Linked DNA regions of Vulgatibacter sp.. The protein of the gene in region 1 interacts with the protein of each later gene in a pairwise test. Links are inferred from orthologs where the notes say so. Each region holds a gene or a part of one and is shown in the gene's direction. Other genes may lie near its edges.

Evidence for each region.
Region 2: the proteins of dnaN (region 1) and rpe interact in binary tests that used the Escherichia coli proteins (3 or more experiments, as listed by UniProt). The link is inferred for Vulgatibacter sp. from one-to-one orthologs.
Region 3: the proteins of dnaN (region 1) and ACESMR_RS14550 interact in binary tests that used the Escherichia coli proteins (3 or more experiments, as listed by UniProt). The link is inferred for Vulgatibacter sp. from one-to-one orthologs.

Annotation. Positions count from the first base shown.
Region 1 is NZ_JAWLCN010000004.1:568,129-575,408, forward strand. What follows is about bases 14-3,009. They hold dnaN (DNA polymerase III subunit beta), read left to right. Parts: upstream 14-957; coding sequence 958-2,061; downstream 2,062-3,009. Other genes in these bases: dnaA (chromosomal replication initiator protein DnaA), read left to right, coding at 14-456; recF (DNA replication/repair protein RecF), read left to right, coding at 2,143-3,009. In the rest of the region: more of dnaA, read left to right, coding at 1-13; more of recF, read left to right, coding at 3,010-3,270. UniProt on the Escherichia coli protein: Confers DNA tethering and processivity to DNA polymerases and other proteins. Acts as a clamp, forming a ring around DNA (a reaction catalyzed by the clamp-loading complex) which diffuses in an ATP-independent manner freely and bidirectionally along dsDNA.
Region 2 is NZ_JAWLCN010000003.1:742,165-749,263, forward strand. What follows is about bases 2,504-5,318. They hold rpe (ribulose-phosphate 3-epimerase), read left to right. Parts: upstream 2,504-3,482; coding sequence 3,483-4,154; downstream 4,155-5,318. Other genes in these bases: rsmB (16S rRNA (cytosine(967)-C(5))-methyltransferase RsmB), read left to right, coding at 2,504-2,910; ACESMR_RS10765 (response regulator), read left to right, coding at 3,031-3,408; ACESMR_RS10775 (response regulator transcription factor), read left to right, coding at 4,197-4,577; ACESMR_RS10780 (DEAD/DEAH box helicase), read left to right, coding at 4,637-5,318. Outside these bases: ACESMR_RS10745 (ATP-binding protein), read left to right, coding at 1-116; ACESMR_RS10750 (substrate binding domain-containing protein), read right to left, coding at 120-626; ACESMR_RS10755 (SDR family oxidoreductase), read left to right, coding at 618-1,538; more of rsmB, read left to right, coding at 1,576-2,503; more of ACESMR_RS10780, read left to right, coding at 5,319-7,099. UniProt on the Escherichia coli protein: Catalyzes the reversible epimerization of D-ribulose 5-phosphate to D-xylulose 5-phosphate.
Region 3 is NZ_JAWLCN010000005.1:203,709-211,698, reverse strand. Bases 2,970-6,675 are described here. They hold ACESMR_RS14550 (error-prone DNA polymerase), read left to right. Parts: upstream 2,970-3,322; coding sequence 3,323-6,475; downstream 6,476-6,675. Other genes in these bases: ACESMR_RS14545 (sensor histidine kinase), read right to left, coding at 6,496-6,675; ACESMR_RS14555 (hypothetical protein), read left to right, coding at 2,970-3,288. In the rest of the region: ACESMR_RS14565 (universal stress protein), read left to right, coding at 135-566; ACESMR_RS14560 (hypothetical protein), read left to right, coding at 848-1,813; more of ACESMR_RS14555, read left to right, coding at 1,810-2,969; more of ACESMR_RS14545, read right to left, coding at 6,676-7,608; ACESMR_RS14540 (cyclic nucleotide-binding domain-containing protein), read left to right, coding at 7,838-7,990. UniProt on the Escherichia coli protein: DNA polymerase III is a complex, multichain enzyme responsible for most of the replicative synthesis in bacteria. This DNA polymerase also exhibits 3' to 5' exonuclease activity. The alpha chain is the DNA polymerase catalytic subunit.

The DNA of each region.
Region 1 (7,280 bases):
CTCCCCGACGACGTGGCGCAGTTCGTCTGCTCGGCGATCTCCCGTTCGGTCCGCGATCTCGAGGGTGCGCTCACCAGGCTCACCGCCCACTCGCACCTCACGGGCAGGCCGCTCACCGTGCCCTATGCAGAGGAGGTCCTCCGGGACATGCTCCCTGCCAAGCAGGCGCTCAGCATCCCGGACGTGCAGAAGACGGTGGCCGCCTACTACGGCGTCGAGGTGAGCGAGCTCTGTGGCGAGAAGCGCATGCGCCCCATCGCCAGGTCGCGAGCGGTGGCGATGTACTTCTGCCGCAAGCTGATCAGCGACGCCTCCTTCCCGGTGATCGGCGCGGCCTTCGGCGGCAAGCACCACACCACGGTGATGAGCGCGGTGGAGCGCATCGCCACCGAGCGCGACAAGACGCCGAACTTCGCCAGGGAGCTCGAGGAGATCGAGCAGCGGATCACGCGCTGAATAGGCGAGGAGACAGCGATTCGAGATGCCGCCCTTCCCCACGGAACGGGCGGCATCTTCGTTCCTGGGCCCGAACCGCTCTGGGTCAAAGACACCCGCGGTGCGATCCCCGCACACGCCGGAGCCCGGCCTGTGATCCCACTTGTGCACAGGCTTTGGATCACCCTGTGGATCAGCGGTCGATCCCTTGCGGATCGGCTTCGGATCGCCTTCGGCTGAACAAGCGTCCGGATGTGATCGATCGTGTGTCCTCTTCGCGGATCCTGCTGTGGATCGGCGTGTGGAAGCTGCGGATGGCGGCGTTGACTCGGTTCGAAGCCCGGTGCTACACAACCGGCCTCCCCTGGATCCGCAGATCGATCCGGCGCCCCGTGGCCATCTTTCGCCAGCGATTTCAACACTCTCTGGCGACTCTCCACAGATCCACACGCCCTACGATCTGCTACGATCTAGATCTCTAATGATCTCCTGATCGAGATCTCAGAAGGGCGGGCGGAAATCATGGAGCTGCAGATCGCCGTCGAGGAACTCTCCAAGGCGCTCTACCGGGCGCAGGGCATCGTCGAGAAGAAGTCGACCATGCCGATCCTCGCCAATGTCCTCCTCGAGGCCAGGCCCGGGATGCTCAGCGTCACCGCGTTCGACCTCGAGATCGGCGTGACCAGCGAGCACCGTGCGGAGGTGATGAAGGAGGGGCGCCTGGCCGTCTCCGCCAAGCACCTCTACGACATCGTGCGCACGCTCCCCGAGCCCACCCTGGTGCTCAAGCGCACCCAGAACAACTACGTCGAGATCACCTGCGGCTCGTCCCACTTCCGCATCGTCGGCATGCCGGCGGAGGACTTCCCCGCCCTGCCGGCCATGGCGAAGGTCCCCTTCGTCAACGTGCGGCCGAAGCAGCTCCTCGAGATGATCGAGATGACCGCCTTCGCGGTCTCCACCGACGAGACCCGCTTCAACCTGAACGGCGTCTTCTTCCAGCCGATCGCCGGCGGCGGCGCGCGCATGGTCGCCACCGACGGCCACCGCCTCAGCCTGGTGGAGCGTCCGATCGAGGGCGACTTCCAGCTCAAGCGCGGCGTGATCGTTCCCCGCAAGGGCATCCACGAGCTGAAGCGCCTGCTCGCCGAGGGGAACGAGGAGGCGGAGCTCGGCTTCGCGGAGAATTCCGGCGTGTTCCGGCGGCCGGGTCTCACCATGGTGATGCAGCTCATCAACGGGCAGTTCCCTGAGTACGAGCAGGTCATTCCCCGGGAGTCGCAGCGCACCCTGCGCCTCGGCCGCCCCCGCCTGGTCGAGACGCTCAAGCGCGTCTCGCTCCTCTCGCAGGACCAGATGCACACGGTGAAGCTCGAGGTGACCGACGGCCTGCTCCGGATCAGCAGCCAGAACCCGGACCTCGGCGAGGCCCGCGAAGAGCTGCCCCTCGACTCGGACGGCGCGACGATCACCATCGGCTTCAACGCCCGCTACCTGATCGACGTGCTCAACGTCATCGACGCCGACGAGGTGGAGCTGGAGCTCCACGACGACCTCTCGCCCGGTGTGGTCCATCCCGCCGACGACAAGACCTACACCGCGGTGGTGATGCCGGTCCGGATCTGATCCGGGCGCCCATCCCTCCTTCCCGCGGGGCCGCGCCGACCAGGGCCGCGGCCCCACGTGTATCGAGCCCCGAAAGTCCACGTGCGCCTCCTCGCCCTCCGCCTTCGCGACTTCCGCAACATCGAGGCGGCGGACCTCGAGCCCGGCCCGCGCGCCACGGTGATCGTGGGGCCGAACGGGCAGGGGAAGACCAACCTCCTCGAGTCGGTCTACCTGCTCGCCACCTTGAAGCCCCTGCGCACCGCCCGGCTCGCCGAGCTGCCGCGCTTCGGCACGAAGGCCTGCAGGATCGAGGGTGCCTTCGAGCTCGGCTCCGCCCGCCGCGTCGTCGGCGTCCACATCGAGGACGGCACCCGGCAGGCGCTGGTCGACGGCAAGAAGGTGAAGGACCTCGAGGACTACTTCGGCGGCGTGGCGGTGGTCGCCTTCACCCCGGACGACCTCGCGGTGATCAAGGGCGGTCCCGAGGTGCGGCGCCGTTTCCTCGACCGGGCGGTCTTCAACCGCTTCCCCGCCTTCCTCGGCGAGAGCCGCACCTACGCCCGGGCGCTCAAGAGCCGCAACCGCCTCCTCCGGGAGCAGACGGATCCGGCGGTGATCGAGGCCTTCGACGAGCCGCTCGCAAAGGCCGGCGCCCGGATCGTCACCAGGCGCCGCCGCTTCCTCGCCGAGCTCGCGCCCCGCTTCCAGGAGGTGCTGGGACGGCTCTCCCAGGGGCAGCTCGAGGGCAGGCTCCGCTACGCGCCGCCGGTGGTGGAGGGTGCCGCCGACGAGGCCGCTGTGGCTGGATGCCTCCTGGAGGAGCTGGCGCGGCGCCTGCCGCGCGATCGGGAGCGGGGCTTCACCAGCGTGGGCCCCCACGCCGATCAGCTCTCCATCCAGCTCCAGGGCCGTCCTGCGCGGACCTACGCCTCGCAGGGCCAGCAGCGGGCGGTGGTCCTCGCCCTCAAGATCGCCGAGATCGAAAACCTCCGCGAGATGCTCGGCTTCCAGCCGCTGCTCCTGCTCGACGACGTCTCGAGCGAGCTCGACCGGCAGCGCAACGCCCAGCTGATGGAATATCTGGCCTCGCTGGACGGCCAGGTGCTCCTCAGCACCACCGACCCCACGCTCGTCGCTGCAGCGGCGGGACCGGACGCTCGCTTCTTCACCGTGCGCGACGGCATCTTCCTGCCCATGGATCGGCCCGCCGACAGCTCCTCTGGATAAGGGGAAAAGCGGAAGAATTTCGCGGGTTTTCCTGTTTTTATTTCACTTGTGGCGCGTCGCTCCGACATGGTATCGATGAGCAACCGCTCCTCCGTCGCCCAAAACGCGGAGAAAACAGGCGAAATCCCACGCGATCGAGGCCTCGATTGAGCAACAATCCCGAAACCGCTGCGACCCCCGTCGCCCCCGAAGCCGCCGCCGGCAGCGATTACTCCGCTGCGTCGATCACGGTGCTGGAAGGGCTCGAGGCGGTGCGCAAGCGCCCCGGCATGTACATCGGGCCTCCCGACGAAACCGGCATGCACCACCTCGTCTGGGAGGTCGTCGACAACTCGGTGGACGAGGCCCTGGCAGGCCACTGCACCCGCATCGACGTCACCGTCCACGTCGACAACGCGATCAGCGTCTCCGACAACGGCCGCGGCATCCCCACCGAGATGCATCCCACCGAGGGTCGGCCGACCCCGGAGGTGGTGCTCACCGTGCTCCACGCCGGCGGCAAATTCGACAACAACTCGTACAAGGTCTCCGGCGGCCTGCACGGCGTGGGCGTGAGCTGCGTCAACGCGCTCTCCGAATACCTCGACCTCGAGATCGCCCGCGGCGGCAAGCTCTACCACCAGACCTACGCCCGGGGCGTCCCCACCTCCGAGCTCGCGGTCACCGGCGAGGCGAAGCGCACCGGCACCAAGATCAAGTTCAAGCCCGACCTCGAGATCTTCGGCGAGCGGGACTACAACTTCGACACGCTGGCGCAGCGCCTGCGGGAGCTGGCGTTCCTGAACGCCGGCCTGCAGATCACCCTCACCGACGAGCGCACCGGCAAGAGCCACGACTTCGTCTACGAGGGCGGCATCGCCTCCTTCGTCGAGCACCTCAACCGCAACAAGTCGCTGCTCTTCGACAAGCCCGTGCACGTGATGCAGGAGGTCGATGCAGGGGGCCTGCGCGTCGGCGTCGAGATCGCGCTGCAGTACAACGACACCTACGACGATCTCGTCTTCACCTTCGCGAACAACATCAACACCCGCGACGGTGGCGCGCACCTGGTCGGCTTCAAGGGTGCGCTCACCCGCACCGTCAACAACTACGCCACCAAGAACAACCTCTGGAAGGATCTCAAGGAGAGCCCCTCCGGCGAGGACGCGCGCGAAGGTCTGTGCGCGGTGATCAGCGTCAAGCTGCCCAACCCGCAGTTCGACAGCCAGACCAAGGGCAAGCTGATCAACCCCGAGATCAAGGGCGTGGTCGAAGCGGTGGTCTACGATCGGCTCGGCCAGTTCTTCGAGGAAAACCCCCAGGTCGCCAAGCGGATCGCGCAGAAGGTCGGCGACGCAGCCCGCGCCCGCATCGCCGCCCGCAAGGCCCGCGAGACGGTGCGCCGCAAGGGCGCCCTCGACACCGCGTCGCTGCCGGGCAAGCTCGCCGACTGCCAGGAGCGCGATCCCGCCAAGAGCGAGCTCTACATCGTCGAGGGTGATTCGGCAGGTGGCTCCGCCAAGCAGGGGCGCGATCGCCGCACCCAGGCGATCCTCCCCTTGCGCGGCAAGATCCTCAACGTGGAGAAGGCGCGCTTCGACAAGATGCTATCCAGCGCCGAGATCGCCACGCTGATCACCGCGCTCGGCACGGGCATCGGCCGCGAGGACTACAACCCCGACAAGGCGCGCTACCACAGCATCATCCTGATGAGCGTCGACGGCCGCGAGCCGGTCTTCGTGCGCGGAGGCCAGACCTCCAGCACCACGGGCGAGGTTCGGCAGGTACGGATCGGCGAGTTCATCGACGGCGCCCTCGCGCAGCATCCTGCTGCCGAGGAGGGTAGCTACTCGGCGCTCACCAACTTCTCGGACGGCGCGCCCCTCGGCGAGGTGCTCTGCTTCGGCCTCGAGGATCACCAGCTGCGGTTCCGCCCCATCCGCAAGGTGATCCGCCACGAGGTCACCGAACCGCTCTACGAGATCCGCACTGCCTACGGCCGTTCGGTTCGCGTCACCGCCAGCCACTCCGTCTTCGCCTTCGTCGACGGCGAGGTGGTGCTCAAGCGCGGCGACGAGATTCGCCCCGGCGACCGGGTCGTCGCGCCGCGCACGATGCCGCTGCCGGAGCAGGCCCCCGAGCGCATCGATCTGCTCCGCGCGCTGCACCGAGTGCCGCAGGCGGCGAGCCAGGTCTGGGTGCGCGGCGCCGGCGTGCAGGCGTTCTTCCAGGAGCGCGTGCGCGCCGAGTACGCCGACCGGCCGGATTACAGCGAGGCCCGCGTCGAGATCCCTGCCGACGTACGTGCCGAGCTCGCGGCGCTGCGCCGTGGCAAGGTCGGCAAGGCCGAGCTCTGCCAGCGGATCGGCATCCGCCAGCCCGTCACCTTCTACGGCTGGGAGAAGGGTACCTCCCGGCCCACGGTCACGCATTTCGACCGCTGGCTCGAGGCGATCGGTGCCGACGTGGAGAGCTACCGTGCGCGCGTGCAGGTGGGCCCGAGCCGTCTCGAGCGGGTGTGGGAGGAGCAGGGTGCGGCGAAGAACCGCGTGAAGCCCTACGTGCGGCTCTCGGCCCTCGAGGCAGAGGACGTGGAGTGGCTCGCGTCGCGCGACGACGTCGAGCTCACCCCCGAGCACTACGCGGACCAGGCGATTCGCCGCTTCGTCGACGTCTCGCCCGAGCTGATGAAGCTCCTCGGCTTCTTCGTCGCCGAGGGTTCGGTCTCCGATCGCAACGGGATCCGGCTCACGATCGGCAAGGGCAACGCCCGCTTCCTCGGGGAGTTCGCCGATTCGATCGAGCACGTCTTCGGCATCCAGCCCACGGTCTACGAGAGCCCCGATCGTGCGGGCACGCTCAGCCTGGTCAATCGGGTGGCTGCGCTGGTCTTCCAGCACGTCTTCGGTTTCGCCGGCGCGGACTCGCTGACCAAGCGGATTCCGGACCTGGTCTTCAACGTGTCGCGGGATCTGCGGCTCGCCTTCCTCCGGGGCTTCTTGCTCGGAGACGGCACGGCAACGAGCGGACGCGTGGTGCTCTACACCTCGTCGCCCGATCTCGCCGCAGGCCTGCTCTCGCTGCTCGCTTCGCTCGGCGCGACTGCTTCGCATTCGATCCGCGCACCCGACGGCGTCGAACGGGAGATCCGTGGCAGCGCGGTGGTGACCCGGGCGGACCACCACCAGCTCACCGTGGCTGCCCGCGAGGATCTCGCCGCCATCGAGTCCGCATGGCGTGACCACGCAGGTGCGGAGAGCATCCGCCAGCGCCTCGCATCCGAGGCGCCGAGCGTCAACCGTCGCTTCGAGGCGATCGACGGCGACCTCGTCGCGCTTCCTGTCGAATCGGTGACGGAGGTCGAGGCGAGCAACGGCTTCGTCTACGACTTCTCCGTGGACGGCGACGAGAACTTCGTCGCCGGAATCGGGGGCATCTGCTGCCACAACACCGACGCCGACGTCGACGGCTCGCACATCCGGACCCTGCTGCTCACCTTCTTCTACCGGCAGATGCCGGAGCTGGTGGAGCGCGGCTACCTCTACATCGCCCAGCCGCCGCTCTACAAAGTGCAGAAGGGCAAGCGCGAGACCTACCTCAAAGACCAGCGCGCCCTCGACGAGTACCTGATGGACATGGGCGTCGCCGGCTGCACCCTGCACACGCCGGACGGCGATCGAACGGGCGAGGCGCTCAAGGCCATCGCCCGCCGGATCCTCGACTACCGCACGCTGATCGCCAAGGTCGACCGCCGCCGCGATGGCCGCGTGGTCGACTCGATGGTGCAGGCCACCGCCATCGACCAGGCGCTGCTGCAGGATCGCGCCGCCCTCGAGGCGGAGCTCGGCAAGCTGCAGAGCTGGGTCGAGCAGCACCACGCCGAGGCGATGCCGCTGCAATTCTTCGTCGGCGACGACGAGGAGCACGGCTGCAAGCGCGTCACCGTGCGCAGCCACGGCGCCGGCACCTGGCGCGAGACCGTGCTCGACTACGCCTTCCTCGGCTCGCCCGAGGCGCAGGAGCTCCGCCGC
Region 2 (7,099 bases), on another replicon or contig:
AGCGGGCCCGGGCCTTCCTCGACGAGACCACCGTGCCGGTGCTCCACAAGCCCTTCAGCGCCAGCGCACTGCGGGAGTTCGTGGAGGAGCGCCTCACGGCAAACCGCGCGGCGTAGGGGCTACGCGGTGCGCAGGCCGACGGCGAGGTGGTCGACGAGGCAGCGCAACCGCTGCGGCAGATCGCGGCCGCCGGGAAAGACCGCGTAGAGATCGGCAGGCTCCACGAACGAGGCGAGCGCCGGCTCCAGCCTGCCGGCGGCGAGGTCCGCCGCTACGTCCCACCAGGATTTGCGCACCACGCCCAGGCCCGCGAGCGCCCACGTCCGCACCAGCTCGCCGTCGTTGGAGCTGCGCCTGCCGCTCACCCGGACCGCCTCCGTGCCGAAGGTCCAGGTGGCCTCGTTGCGTCCGTCGGTATTCCAGAGCAGGCATTCGTGCGCCGCGAGATCGGCGGGCGTGAGCGGCTTCGGATGCCGCGCCCAGTAGGCCGGCGCCGCGCAGATCACCCGGTGGCCCCGCGCCAGCTTCCGAGCCACGAGCCGGCTCTCTGGCAGCCTGCCCACGCGGATGGCCAGGTCGAAACCGCCGCCGACCGCGGCGGCGAGCCCAGCGGCAGCGTGCGCCATCTTTCGGTGGATCTGCTCGATCGCGAAGGCAGCAGGGAGAAGCTCGCGGGCCTCACCCAGGTGACCCACGTCTTCTACGCGGCCTTCCAGGATCGCCCGACCTGGGCGGAGCTGGTCGCGCCCAACCTCGCCATGCTGGTCAACGTGCTCGACGCCATCGAGCCCGTCGCCAGCGGCCTGCGCCACGTGAGCCTGATGCAGGGCTACAAGGTCTACGGCGCCCACCTCGGCCCCTTCAAGACGCCGGCGCGGGAGGACGATCCGCCCCACATGCCGCCGGAGTTCAACGTCGATCAGCAGGACTTCCTCGAGCGGCGGCAGCAGGGCAGGCGCTGGAGTTGGTCGGCGATCCGGCCCTCGGTGGTCTGCGGCTTCGCCCTCGGCAACCCGATGAACCTCACCCTGGTGCTCGCGATCTACGCGGCGATCTCGAAGGAGCTCGGCCTGCCGCTGCGCTTCCCCGGCAAGCCGGGCGCGTACGACAAACTCCTCGAGATGACCGACGCGGGCCTGCTCGCGCAGGCGACGGTCTGGGCCGCCACCGATCCGCGCTGCGCCAACCAGGCCTTCAACATCACCAATGGCGACCTCTTCCGGTGGAACGAGATGTGGCCGAAGATCGCCCGCTTCTTCGAGCTGGAGACGGCGCCCCCGCTGCAGATGTCGCTGGAGAGCGTGATGGCCGACAAGGAGCCGCTCTGGCGTTCGATGGTCGAGCGCCACGGGCTGCGTCCCCTCGACTGGAGCGAGGTCTCGTCGTGGCGCTTCGGCGACGCGGTCTTCTCCTGGGACTACGACCTGATCGCCGACGGCTCGAAGGCGCGGCGGTTCGGCTTCCACGAGTACGTGGAGACGGAAGGGATGTTCCTGCGGCTCTTCGCCGATCTGCGGGCGCGGAAGATCATTCCCTGACTTGCGGCGCGGCCCGCTCCCTGCTACCCGCCTGCCGATGTCCGACGCCCGCGCCATCGCCTATGCCGTCCTCCGCCGTGTGGAGGAGCAGGACGCCTTCGCCAACCTCGCCCTCGACGCCGAGCTCTCCTCCGCCGGTGTGCTCGATCCGCGCGACGCGGCGCTGGCCACCGAGCTCGCCTACGGCGTGCTGCGCAGGCGCGTGGCCCTCGACCGGGCCCTCTCGCCGCTGGTGAAGGGCGGCCTCGCCGGCCTCGAGGATCGGGTGCGGGATCTGCTCCGGCTCGGCGCCTACCAGCTCCTCTACACGCGGATCCCGCCCCACGCTGCCGTGGGCGAGACGGTGAACACCGCCCGCCGCGTCGGGCTCGCCAGGGCGGCGGGGCTGATCAACGCGGTGCTCCGCCGCCTCGGGCGCGAGGGCGCGCCGGCCCTCCCCGATCCGGCGAGTGATCCCCTCGGCGCCCTCGAGGTGCAGGGCTCGCTGCCGCGCTGGCTGGCGGAGCGGCTCCTCTCCCGCCTCGGGATCGAGGAGGCCCTGGCCTTCGCCGCGGCGATCGACCAGCCGGCGCCGCCGACGCTGCGGGTGAACCGCAAGCGCACCACCCGCGAAACCCTCGAGGCCCGCCTCGCCACCGAGGCCGCCGGCGCGCGGATCAGCCGGACGCCGCTGGCGGAGGACGGCCTGCTGGTCGAGGGCGGCGGCTCGCTGGCCCGGCTTCCCGCCTTTGCCGAGGGGCTCTTCTCCCAGCAGGACGAGGCGGCGCAGCTGGTCGGCGAGCTCTGCGGCCCTGCCGCAGGGGCCCGGGTCCTCGACGCCTGCGCGGCGCCCGGTGGCAAGAGCTGCCACCTGGCCGAGCGCGGCGCCGGCGAGGTGATCTCGGTCGACGTGCACGAGCGCAAGGCCCGGCGGATCGGCGACGAGGCGCGGCGGCTGGGCCTGGACGGGATCGTGCGGCCTCTCGGCGCCGACGCGAGCAAGCCGCTCCCTGCTGCGGCGAAAGGCCCCTTCGATCTGGTCCTCGTGGACGCGCCCTGCAGCGCGCTGGGCACCCTGCGCCGCCACCCCGAGCTCCGCTACCGGCGCACGCCGGAGGACGTGGCCCGGATGGTGGAGACGCAAGCGCTCATCCTCGACAACGTGGCGACCGAGGTGCGGCCCGGCGGGATCCTCGTCTACGCGGTCTGCTCCATCCTGCCGGAGGAGGGCCCCGACCAGGTGCGCGCCTTCCTCGAGCGGCAGGGCGGGGCCTTCGTGAAGGCGCCCCTCGAGCCTGCGCCGGGCTGGTCCGAAGGCGGCTGGATCCTCGACGCCTGGCCGCAGCGGCAGGGGATCGACGGCTTCTACGCCGCGCGCCTCCGGCGGACGTAAAGCCCTCCCGGTCAAGCTGAAAACCCCGCCAGGGGTGAATTTTCCCTACACGGCTCGGCCTTCCGGGAGGCCGTCCCGATCGGATAGAGTCCGTCCGCCTCCAACCAGATGGGAGAATGGATGTCGGTCGTACTCGCAGGCCTGCGTGTACTCGTCGTCGAGGACGACGTGGAGCTCCGCAACCTCACCCAGATGATCCTGGAGGAGGAGGGCGTGGTGATCCGCGCCGCTGCGGAGGGCGCCGAGGCGCTGGCCCTGCTGGAGGGCTTCGACCCGCAGGTGGCGCTGCTCGACGCCCGGCTTCCCGACACCACCGGCCCCGAGCTCGGGCTCGAGCTGGCGCGGCGCGCGCCCCGCTGCAGGCAGGTGCTGGTCAGCGGCGACTCCGAGGGCGTGAGCGATTGGCAGCGGGGCGGCGGCCTCGCCCTGCCCAAGCCCTACGAGATCGACGAGTTGATCGAGCTGGTGCGCCGCGCCGCCGCTGCCCGGGCCGCCTGAACTCGCACCGTCCCGAGGGCTGCGCTATACCGCTCCGCGCTTCGTCCGCTAGGACACTTCCCGTGGAGACGCCCGTGGCCCGCACCCCCCTGATTGCTCCCTCGATCCTCTCCGCCGACTTCGGCCGCCTGGCCGAAGAGGTGCGCGCCATCGAAGCGGGTGGCTGCGACCTCGTCCACGTCGACGTCATGGACGGCCGCTTCGTCCCCAACATCACCATCGGCCCCCTGGTGGTGCAGGCGGTGAAGAAGACGGCGACCAGGCCCCTGGACGTCCACCTGATGATCGTGGAGCCGGAGAAGTACGTGGAGGCCTTCGTCGACGCAGGCGCGGACATCGTCACCGTACACGTCGAGGCGAGCCCCCACCTCCACCGCACCCTCCAGCAGATCCGCAAGGCGGGCGCGAAGGCGGCGGTCTCCTTGAACCCCTCCACCCCGGTCTCGTCGATCGAGTACGTGCTCGAGGACCTCGACATGGTCCTGGTGATGAGCGTCAACCCGGGCTTCGGCGGGCAGAGCTTCATCCCCTCGGCCCTCCGCAAGATCCGCGCCCTGCGCGAGATGGCGGAGGCGCGCGGCCTCCACGACCTCTGGATCGAGGTCGACGGCGGCATCGGCCCCCAGAACATCGCCGAGGTGGCGGCCGCCGGGGCGAACGTCTTCGTGGCAGGCAGCGCGGTCTTCGGAAAACCCGATTACGGCGCCGTGATCCGGCAGTTGCGCGAAAACGCGAGCCGCACCTGACGGGTCGTGCTTACCCTCCCGCGGAGAGGTCGGAGGAAGGGCATGCATCGACACCGGGTCCTGCTCATCGAAGACGAAGCCGAGCTCGCCGAATTGCTGGGCGAGCTCCTCCGCGACTTCGATTACGACGTGCGGGTCGCCGGCTCGATCGGGCAGGCGGAGGAGCACCTGGCCACCTGGCATCCCTGCGCGGTGGTCACCGACGTCACCCTGCCGGACGTGAGCCGGGACGATCTGGTGCCGCGGCTCCGCGGCGAGGTGGGGAACGCGCCGATCGTGCTGATGAGCGCGATCGCGCCGGGTGATCTGCGCAAGATGGCCGAGGAGCAGGGGGCGCAGGGCGTGATCTCCAAGCCCTTCGAGCTCGACGAGTTCGAGCGGGCCGTCCGCTTCGAGTGCGCCGAGATCGGCGCGCATCCGTAAGGCCGATTTCTCGTCGCAGGCGGGATCGTCCCGCGCCCCTCGCGCGTTCCCTCTGCCGCTTGGCGACTTCCCCCACCAGAGCGCCCTGGACGCGCCTCGAGGGACTCGATCCCACCCTGCGCCGCTGGCTCGGCGGCCGCTTCGGCAGCGGCATGACCGACGCCCAGGCCCGGGCCCTGCCCGCGGCGCTGGCTGGCGACAGCGTGCTGGTCCTCGCCCCCACGGGAAGCGGCAAGACGCTCTGCGGCTTCCTCGCCGGGATCTCGCGCCTCCTCACCGCTGCGCAGGAAGGCAGGCGCCCCCTCGGCGCCAGCGTGCTCTACCTCTCGCCCCTGCGGGCGCTCACCCAGGACGTGGCCCGCAACCTCGAGCCCCTGCTCGAGGCGGCGCCGCGGGATCTGCCGGAAGGCCCGCTGCGCGCCGCCACCTGGACCTCGGACACCACCGCCACCCGCCGCAAGAAGCTGCAGGTGGCGCCGCCCGACGTGCTCCTCACCACCCCCGAGTCGCTGGCGCTGCTCTGCGCCCATCCCGCGGCGGATCGGCTGCTGGGGGCGATCGATCTGGTGGTGGTCGACGAGCTCCACGCCCTGGCGGAGAGCAAGCGCGGCGCGCAGCTCAGCCTCGCGCTGGAGCGCCTCGACCTGCTCCGCAGGGACGGCGGGGCCACGGCGCCGGCACAGCGGATCGGCCTCTCCGCCACCGCGCACCCGCCGGAGCGGATGGCGCGCTTCCTCGTGGGCGAGGGGCGCCCCTGCACCATCGCCCAGGTGGATCTGCGCCGGACCCACCGCCTGCGCATCGTCGGGCCGCCGAAGGGGCGCAAGCTGCCCCCCGCCGGACACGGCCCCGCCCGCGCCGCCCACGCGGTGGCGCAGGAGGTGGAGAAGGCCAACTGCGCGCTGGTCTTCACCGGCACCCGCTCCGCCGCCGAGCGCCTCGGCCTCGCCCTCTCGGTGCTCCTGCCGGAAGAGGGCGACCGCATCGGCGTGCACCACTCCTCGCTGGGCAAGGAGGAGCGCGCGCTGGTGGAGGATCGCCTCGCGGCCGGGGAGATGAAGGCGGTGGTGGCCTCCTCGTCGCTCGAGCTGGGCCTCGATCTCGACGCGGTGGACCAGGTGCTGCTGGTCGGCGCGCCCAAGGGCGTCTCCCGCACGCTGCAGCGGATCGGCCGCGCGGGCCACCGGCCCGGCGGCGTGGCCGAGGGGGCGCTGGTGCCGGTCTCGCTCCCCGATGCGCTCGAATGCGCGGCGATCCGCCGGGGCGCGAGCGAGGGGCGGCTCGAGGCGGTGCACCCGCCACGGGCGCCGCTGGACGTGCTCGCCCAGGAGCTGGTGGGCTTCGCGCTGCGGCACACGCCGGTGGAGGAGGCCTGGGCAGCGGTGCGCCGGGCGGCGCCGTGGGCCGCGCTCGATCGCGGGGATTTCGACGCCACCGTGCGCTACCTCTGCGGCGGGCTGCCGCTCTCGGTGGGCGAGGAGGCGCCGGGCGCCGCGCGGATCCGCGTGCGCGACGGCGTGCTCGAGCCGGTCTCACCGAAGACCTTCCGCCTCTGGGCCCAGGCGATCGGGACCATCTTCGAAGAGGCCCGCATTCAAGTCTTTACGGGGCGCCGCTGGCTCGGCGAGGTGGAGGAGAGCTTCCTCGCCGACATGAAGCCCGGCGATCGCTTCGTCCTCGGTGGCAAGGTGCTCCAGCTCGTCTCGATGAGCGGCGGCGAGGCGCTGGCCACCCCCGCGGGCGGCGGCACCGTGAAGCTGCCCCGCTGGCACGGCAGCCGGTTCCCCCTCACCCCCGGCCTCGCCGCGGTGCTCTCGGATCTGGTGGAGGCGGTGGACCGGGGCCTGGACACGGCGGGCCGTGAGGGCGCCATCGCCGCCCTGCGGGAGGCGGGCATGCCCCCGGGCCTCGCGGCGTCGGTGGCGCGCTTCTGCGAGCTGCAGCGCCACGCCTCCGCCCTGCCCTCCCGCGATCGTCCCCACGTCGAGCGGCTCGTCGCCCGCCGCTCCGCGCAGCTCGTCTTCCACCTCCACGAAGGCCGGGCGATCAACGCGGTGCTGGCGCAGGTGATCGCCCGCCGCCTCGCGGGCGACGGCAGCGCGCTCGGCAACGTGGACGATCTCGGCATCCTCCTCCAGGTCGATCGCCGTGTCGCCGAGGACGACGAGGCGCTCCACCGCGCCCTCGATCCGGAAGGGCTCGTGGAGGAGATGGAGCGGGCGCTGGAGGACGGTGAGTCGCTGGCCCGGCGCTTCCGTGCGGTGGCGGAGGTGGGCCAGCTCCTGCCGCGGTTGCGGCGCCGCCCCGGGCGCTCGCAGCTCTGGAGCGGCAGGGCCCTCTACCGCGCGCTGCGCGCGCACGATCCGGCGCACCCGCTGCTCCGCGAGGTGCACCGCGCCTACCTCGAGGACGAGCTCGATCTGCCCGGCGCCGTCGAGGCGGCGGCGCGGCTCCACGCAGGCGCCCTTCCCGTCCACGACCTGCCCAGGCCCTCGCCCTTCGCGCTGCCGATCGTCTATTCG
Region 3 (7,990 bases), on another replicon or contig:
TCGGGGCCGGGCCGCCATCGGCCGGGCGCAGCAGGATGGGGTGTCGGCGAGGACGCATTTCGGCGCGGCGCGCGATTGCCCATGGTGCCGCCGGGGCCTACTTCTCCGGTGGGAAGGCCGGAAGGAGGCTCGTCGTGATCCAGCACATTCTCGTGGCGGTCGATGGTTCGGAAGGGTCGCGCCGGGCGGCGGGCTTCGCCAGGGAGCTGGCGGGGGCAACCGGGGCGCGGATCACGCTGCTCCACGTGCTCGAGCCGATCCCGATGGTGAACGTCGGCTTCGCCGAGTTCTACGGCGTGGCGCACCGGCAGCCCACCGACGAGGAGATGGCGAAGCTGCGGGAGGCGATCCGCGAGCAGGCGGAGGGCTTTCCGCGGGACCGGGTGGAGGTGATCATCGAGTACGGCAACCCGGCCGACACCATCGTCGCCCAGGCGGCGGAGCGGAACGCGGACCTGATCGTGATGGGCGCCCGGGGCATGGGGCCGGTGGGCCGGTTCTTCGTGGGCTCGGTGAGCGACCGGGTGGTGCACCACGCGGGGCGCAGCGTGACGGTGGTGCACTGACGCCGGTGCGATCCGCGGGATCGTGCGCCTCTGCCGAGCCGGGGTAGCAAAGCGATCCTTGCGGATCGTGTCACCCTCCCGAGCCGGGGTAGCAAAGCGATCCTTGCGGATCGTGTCACCCTCCCGAGCTGGGGTAGAAAACCGACCCGCGGAAGCGTCCCCGCCCAACCGGGTGGCTGGATCCCCCCCGGGTCCGGGGGCATACTGCTCCCGAGTTCAGCGTCCCTCCTTGACTGCCTGAACGTTTGTTCATAACGATCGCTGCGGAGGTGCAAACCACCGTGGCGCTCCCGGCCCGCGATCTCAGCCAGCTGCTCAGTGACCTGCGCCGCACCCGCGCGCTGGTCACGCCGGAGGAGCTCGCCCACCGCCTCCCGCCGACCCTGCCCACCGGGCTGGGCGAGCTCGACCGGCTCCTCGGCGGCGGGCTGCCACAGGGCCGCATCGTCGAGATCGGGGAGGTGCAGGGCGCCCTCGGCACCGCCCTCTCCCAGCAGATCCTCGCCCGCTTCACCAGCAGCGGCAGGCTCGCCGCCCTGGTGGACCGGGCCGACGCCTTCGACCCCAGGAGCGCCGCAGACGCAGGGGTGGATCTCGGCCGCACCCTCTGGTGCAGGCCCACCACCCACAAGGACGCGGTCCGGGCCGCGGACGCGCTCCTCGCCTCCGGCGCCTTCTCCCTGGTGATCCTCGACCTGGGGCCCGCGCAGCCCCGGGGCAGGGGCCGCAAGCCCGCCCAGCAGGCGCTTCGGGTGGTCGAGCCTTCCGGCCCGCAGGAGCCCCGGCTCGTGCGCACCGCCCCCGGCGAGGGCGCGCCCCCCGACGAGCTCCACTTCGAGCCCTACGCCATCCGCAAGAAGCGCCCCGACCCGAAGGACGACACCATCTCCCAGGCAGCCTGGCTGCGGCTCTCCCGGGACGCCGAGACCGCCCGCGCCTCCTTCCTCGTCCTCGGCGGCGAGGGCGCCGGCACCTTCGCCACCGCCTCCCTGCGGCCGAAGCGCGCCCGCGCCCGCTTCCTCGGCCAGGGCCCGGGCAGGACCTTCGAGGGGCTGGAGATCACCGTGGCCCTCGAGCGCAACAAGCTCGGCCTCTCCCCCGGCGAGGCGAGCCTCCTCTTCCGCGCCCCCGAGCTCTTCCCCACCGGCATCCGCGACCCGCTCCCGGGCGCCGCCCGGATCTCGGACGACCCCGCCGCCTCCCGCCGCAAGGCCTGGTACCTCACCGCCGACGAGGATCCCCCATGAGGATCGGCTGCCTCTTCGTCCCCGATCTCCCCCTGCAGGCGCTGCTCCGCGCGGAGCCCACCCTCGCCGGGATCCCGCTGGCGGTGGCGGAAGGGGAGGGCGCCCGCGCCCGCATCGCCCACGTCTCGGTGCAGGCCCGGACCCAGGGCGTCACCCCGGGCATGGGCGTCGGCGACGCGCTCGCCTTCTGCCCCCAGCTCACCGTGCGCTGGGTCGCCCCCGAGATCGTCGAGGCCACCCGCGAGGCGGTCCTCGACGCAGCCGCCTCGGTGGCGCCGCGGGTGGAGGAGGTGCGCCCCGGCCTCGCCCTCATCGACGCCGAGGGGCTCTCGCGCCTCCACGGCGACGAGCGGGGCATCGCCTCGGCGCTGGTCGCCGCAGCCTCGCGCCTCGATCTCGAAGCGCAGGCCTCCGTCGCAGGCGGCAAGCACCTCGCCACCATCGCCGCCGTCCGCGGCGCCGGGATCGAGGTGATCCCGAAGGGCAGGGAGCGCACCTTCCTCGCCCCGCTGCCGCTCGCCGCCATCGGCGCCTCGCCCCGCCTCTGCGAGACTCTGGTGCGCTGGGGCCTCGCCACCGCAGGCGCCTTCGCCACCCTGCCCATCGACGGCGTCGGCGCCCGCCTCGGCGAGGAGGGCGTGCGGGTCCACCGCCTCGCCACCGGCCACGACGACGAGCCCCTCCAGCCCAGGCCCCAGCCCGAGACCTTCGAGGAGGGCTGCGACTTCGACTTCGAGATCCTCGCGATCGAGGGGCTCCTCTTCGTCATCCGCCCGGCGCTCGAGCGGCTCGTCTCCCGCCTCGATTGCTACGGCGTCGCGGTGGGAGGCCTCACCCTGAAGCTCCTCCTCGATCCCGCGGGCGAGTCGCTCCTGCCGGTGGAGCTCGCCGCCCCCACCCGCGACGTGGGCTCGATGCTCGCCCTCTGCCGCTCGGTGCTGGAGCGAAAGCCCCCCAACGCCGCGATCCGCGGGATCCGGGTGCTGGCCACGCCGGCCCGGTCGCGGCGGGAGCAGCTCCGCCTCTTCGGCCTGCCCACCGTGGCGCCGGAGAAGCTCGCCACCGCAGTGGCCAAGGTCGCCTCCATCGTCGGCGACGACCGGATCGGCATGCCCCTGCTCCGCGAGAGCCACGATCCCGAGGGCTACCGCATCTCCCGCTTCGATCCACCGCCGCCACCGGAGGAGGAGCCCGACCTGGGCCCCGTCGCGGAAGGGGTGGCGGGCCTGCGCCTCTTCCGCCCACCGCTCGAGGCGGAGGTGCGGATGGGCCGCGAGGGGCCCCAGGCGATCCGCGCCGGCGCGGTGGCCGGCTGGATCGTCGGCTTCGCCGGCCCCTGGCGCCTCGACACCGGCTGGCACGAGCGCCCGGTGCAGCGCGACACCTTCGACGTGGAGCTCTCCGACGGCGCGGTCTACCGGCTCGCGCAGGATTGCGTGAGCGGCAGCTGGTCGCTGGTGGGCAGGTACGACTAAGCGTGAGCGGGCCGCGCGGACGGGAAGGAGCGAGATGGGAACCTGGGAGACCAACCAGCGCATCGCCGAGAAGCAGCAGCTCCGCTCCCGCCCCGTTGCGGCGCCGCGGCACAAGGCCCGCGTCCGCTACGTGGAGCTGCGGGCCCGCACCGCCTTCTCCTTCCTCCGCGGCGCCTCGCTTCCCGAAAACCTCGCCCTGCAGGCTGCCTCGCTGGGCTACGGCGCGATCGCCTGCGGTGACCACGGCGGCCTCTACGGCAGCCCCCGCTTCCACGCCGCCGCCCGGGACGCCGGCGTCCGCCCGCTGGTGGCGGGGGACATCGACGTGCAGGGGGTGGGCTCGGTGCGCCTCCTCGTCGAGAGCGCCGACGGCTACCGCAACCTCTGCCGCCTCTACACCCGCTCCCACGCCCGCCACGTGAAGGGCACCCACGCCGTCTCCCTCGAGGATCTGGCGAAACACGCCCACGGTCTCACCGCGCTCCTCGGCGCCTGCGCCGACGTCGAGGCGGCGGAGCGGGTGGTGCGCAGGCTCGGCCGCGAGCGCACCGTCGCCGAGGTGCAGCGCCACCTCGATCCCAGGGACGAGCGCCGCAACCGGCAGATGCTCGCCCTCGCCGAGAAGCACCGCCTCCTCGTCGCCGCCACCGGCGACGTGCGCCACGCGCTGCCCACCGAGCGCCGCATCCTCGATCTGCTCACCTGCATCCGCGAGGGCGTCACCCTCGACGCCGCCGGGACGCTCCTCTCCCGCAACGCCGATCGCCACCTCCACCCGCCGGAGGAGATGGAGCGGCGCTTCGCCGATCTGCCCCACGCCATCGACGGCACCGTGCAGCTCGCCGAGCGCTGCGCCTTCACCCTCGACGCGCTCCCCTACGAATTTCCGAAGTACCCGGTGGAGCCCGGCGACACCGAGCAGGCCCTCCTCGAGCGCCTCGCCTTCGAGGGCGCCCGCAAGCGCTACGGCAAGCGCTTCGACGGCCGCGTCCGCGCCCAGATCGAGCACGAGCTCGCCCTCATCGGCAAGCTCGAGCTCGCCGGCTACTTCCTCATCGTCTGGGACCTCGTCCGCTTCTGCGCCGAGAAGGGGATCCTCACCCAGGGCCGCGGCTCCGCAGCCAACTCCTCGGTCTGCTATTCGCTGGGGATCACCGCGGTCGATCCCATCGGCATGGGCCTGCTCTTCGAGCGCTTCCTCTCCGAGGAGCGGGGCGAATGGCCCGACATCGATCTCGACCTGCCCTCCGGCGACAGGCGCGAGGCGGTGATCCAATACGTCTACGAGCGCTACGGCCGGGCCGGCGCGGCGATGTGCGCCGAGGTGATCACCTACCGCGGCCGATCCGCGGTGCGCGAGGTAGGCAAGGTCCTGGGGATCCCCGCCGATACCATCGACAAGCTCGCCCGCGGCCACTCCCACTTCGAGTACCGGCGCGACGAGAGCAACGAGCCGCAGGCGCAGCTCGAGCGCGCGGGCCTGCGCACCACCGACCAGCGCCTCGAGCAGCTGCTCCAGCTCTGCGGCGAGCTGCAATCGCTGCCGCGCCACCTCTCCCAGCACTCCGGCGGGATGATCATCGCCAGGGGGCGCCTCGACGAGATCGTGCCCCTCGAGCCCGCGTCGATGCCCAACCGCACCGTGCTCCAATGGGACAAGGACGATTGCGAGCAGCTCAAGCTGATCAAGATCGACCTGCTCGGCCTCGGGATGATGGCCGCCCTCGAGGACGCGGTGAAGATCCTAGAGGCCCGGGGCAAGCCCTGCGATCTCTCCCAGCTCCCGCCGGACGACCCCGCGGTCTACGACGCCGCCTGCAGGGCCGACACCGTGGGCGTCTTCCAGATCGAGAGCCGCGCCCAGATGGCGACGCTCCCGCGGATGCAGCCGCGGAAGTTCTACGACCTGGTGGTGGAGGTGGGGCTGATCCGCCCCGGCCCCATCGTCGGCAAGATGGTCCATCCCTTCCTCGCCCGCCGCGCCGGTCGGCAGGAGGTGACCTACCCGCATCCCTCCCTCGAGCCGGTGCTGGCGCGGACCATGGGCGTGCCGCTCTTCCAGGAGCAGCTGATGCGCATCGCCATGGTGGCTGCCGACTTCACCGGCGGCGAGGCGCAGGAGCTGCGAAGGGCGATGAGCCACAAGCGCTCGAAGGAGATGATGCAGCGCTTCGAGGATCGCCTGCGCGCGGGCATGAAGCGCAACGGCTTCCGCGAGGACGCGACCGAGGAGGTGATCGTCGGGATCCGCTCCTTCGCCGAGTACGGCTTCCCCGAGAGCCACGCTGCGAGCTTCGCGCTCCTCGTCTACGCCAGCCTCTGGATCAAGGTGCACCACCCGGCGGTCTTCCTCGCGGCGCTCCTCAACAACCAGCCGATGGGCTTCTACGCGCCGGCGACGCTGGTGAAGGACGCGCAGCGCCACGGCGTGCACGTGCGCACCCCCTGCGTCGTCCTCTCCGACGCGAAGGCGCAGGTGCTGGGCGATCTCGAGGTGCGTCTCGGCCTCGAATCGGTGCGCGGCCTGGGCTCCCAGGCGGCGGAGCGGATCGTCGCCGCCCGCGCGCAGAAGCCCTTCGCCACCGTCTCCGAGGTCTGCAACCGCGCCCTGCTCGACGTGCGCCGGGCGGAGCTGCTCGCAGAGGCGGGGGCGTTCGCCGCCTTCGGCCTCACCCGCCGCCAGGCGCTCTGGGAGGTCCGCGCGGCGCTGGCAGGTGGCGGCCCGCTGGCGCCGCCGCCGCCGGCAGGACCCTCGCCGCTCCCCGAGCTCAGCGAGCTGCAGCGCACCCTCGCCGACTACAGCGCCACCGGCCTCACCGTCGGGCCCCACCTCGTGCAGCGGATGCGCCCGCAGCTCGACGCCCTCGGCGTCACCCGCGCCGGCGCGGTGCTGGCCGAGCGCAACGGCAGGTGGGTGCGCATCGCCGGGCAGGTGATCATCCGCCAGCGCCCCGGCACCGCGAAGGGCATGGTCTTCCTCACCGTGGAGGACGACACGGGCTTTGCCAACGCGGTGATCGAGCCGGAGCTCTTCCACGAGCAGCGGACCACGATCCTCGCGAGTCCCCTGCTCCTCATCGAGGGGCCGCTGCAGAACGTCGACGGGGTGGCGACGGTGAAGGCCCGGCGCTTCCGCGCGCTCCACGGCCCTGCCGAGGACCTGCCGGGCTCCCGGGATTTCCGCTGAAGGCGCGTCGGCGGCGTGCCCTACGCCTCCTTCACCTCGGCGACAGGGGCGCGGGCCTCGACCTTCCACGGCAGGCAGAGGCGGAAGGTCGTGCCCCGCCCCTCCTCGCTCTCCACCACGAGCTTGCCGCCCTGCGCGAGGGCGGCCCGCCGGGCGATGGTGAGCCCCAGGCCGACGCCACCGGGCTTGCCCGGTTGCACCGGCTGGAAGAGGCTGTCGCGCCGCTCCGGGCTCATGCCCGGCCCCGAGTCCTCGACGGCGAAGACGAGCTGCCGCTCCTCCTCCTCGAGCCACACCCGAACGAAGCCGTGCTCCGTGTATTTGATCGCGTTCTCGATCAGGTTGCCGAGCGCGTCGGCCAGCAGGTCGGGGTCGGCCTCCATGCGCAGCGACCGGTTGCCGCTCACGTCGAGGCGCAGCCCCTTGCGGTGCGCGTCGTGCTCGTAGTCGGCGACGAGCTGATCGACCACCTGCGCCGGCGAGAGCTCCTCGGGGTGGACCGGCAGCTCCTCGGGGCGGAAGCGCTCGAGCCGCAGCACCGCATCGACGAGCCGCACCATCCGGCGCACCGTGCGGCGGAGCCGGGACAGGGTGGCCGGTTCGTTCAGGTCGAGGCCCCGCTCGGCCCGCTGCACGTAGAGCTGGAGGACCGAGATCGGGGTCCGCAGCTGGTGGGCGAGACCTGCCAGGTAGAGCGAGCGCTCCCGGCTCACCCGCTCCGCCTGGTAGGTCGCATAGCGCCGGGCCGACTCGGCGGTGAGCTCGAAGATCGCCACGGAGAAGAGGGAGTATTCGCCGAAGGGCACCGTCTCCCCCCGCTCCTCGAGCCACGAGCGGATCTCCTCCACCACGAACGCGTACTCCCGCACCAGCTCCTCGATCGGGACGTCGTCGCGAACCCGGTCCTCCGGTGCGAGCCTGCCCGGCTCCTTCCAGAGCGCCCCCGCCGACTCGACCGACAGCTCCCCCGAGGCCATCGCCTCCCCCAGGGCCCGCAGCTGGACGGCGAGGTGATCCTTGAGCACCGCCTCGGTGAGGTCCGGCCGTGCGGGCCCCTCCTCGAGCCAGCGCCGGTACCAGCGCTCGACCAGTTCCTCGGTGTGGGCACACAAGAGCTCTCCCAGCGACGCCACCATCACCTCCGCTTCAAGAAGTAGGGCCGCCGCTCCCGATCGGCCCCCCCGGGCCGGCGGGCGGTGCCCCGGCGTAGCGCCCCCGGTGGACACGCCCCCCACCACGCCGGCCCAGCCGGCAGGCTGCCGTGCGCCCCCTTCCTGCTTGGTGCGGGACGGCGCCTCCTGCATGCTGGGGGAAGTCCGGCGCTCCCTCCCCCAATGCCCCCGAGGCCGGAACCGCCCCGCCATGCCCCTCTGGTCCGCCCTCGCCACCGAAGCCCGCGCCGACTACACCGCCTTCCTTCTCGCGGGGCTGGCCCTCGCGATCCCGCTCATCCGCAACCTCGCCCCGCCGGCGCAGCGCCGCCGCGTGCGCGGCATGGTGCTCCTCACCCTCGCC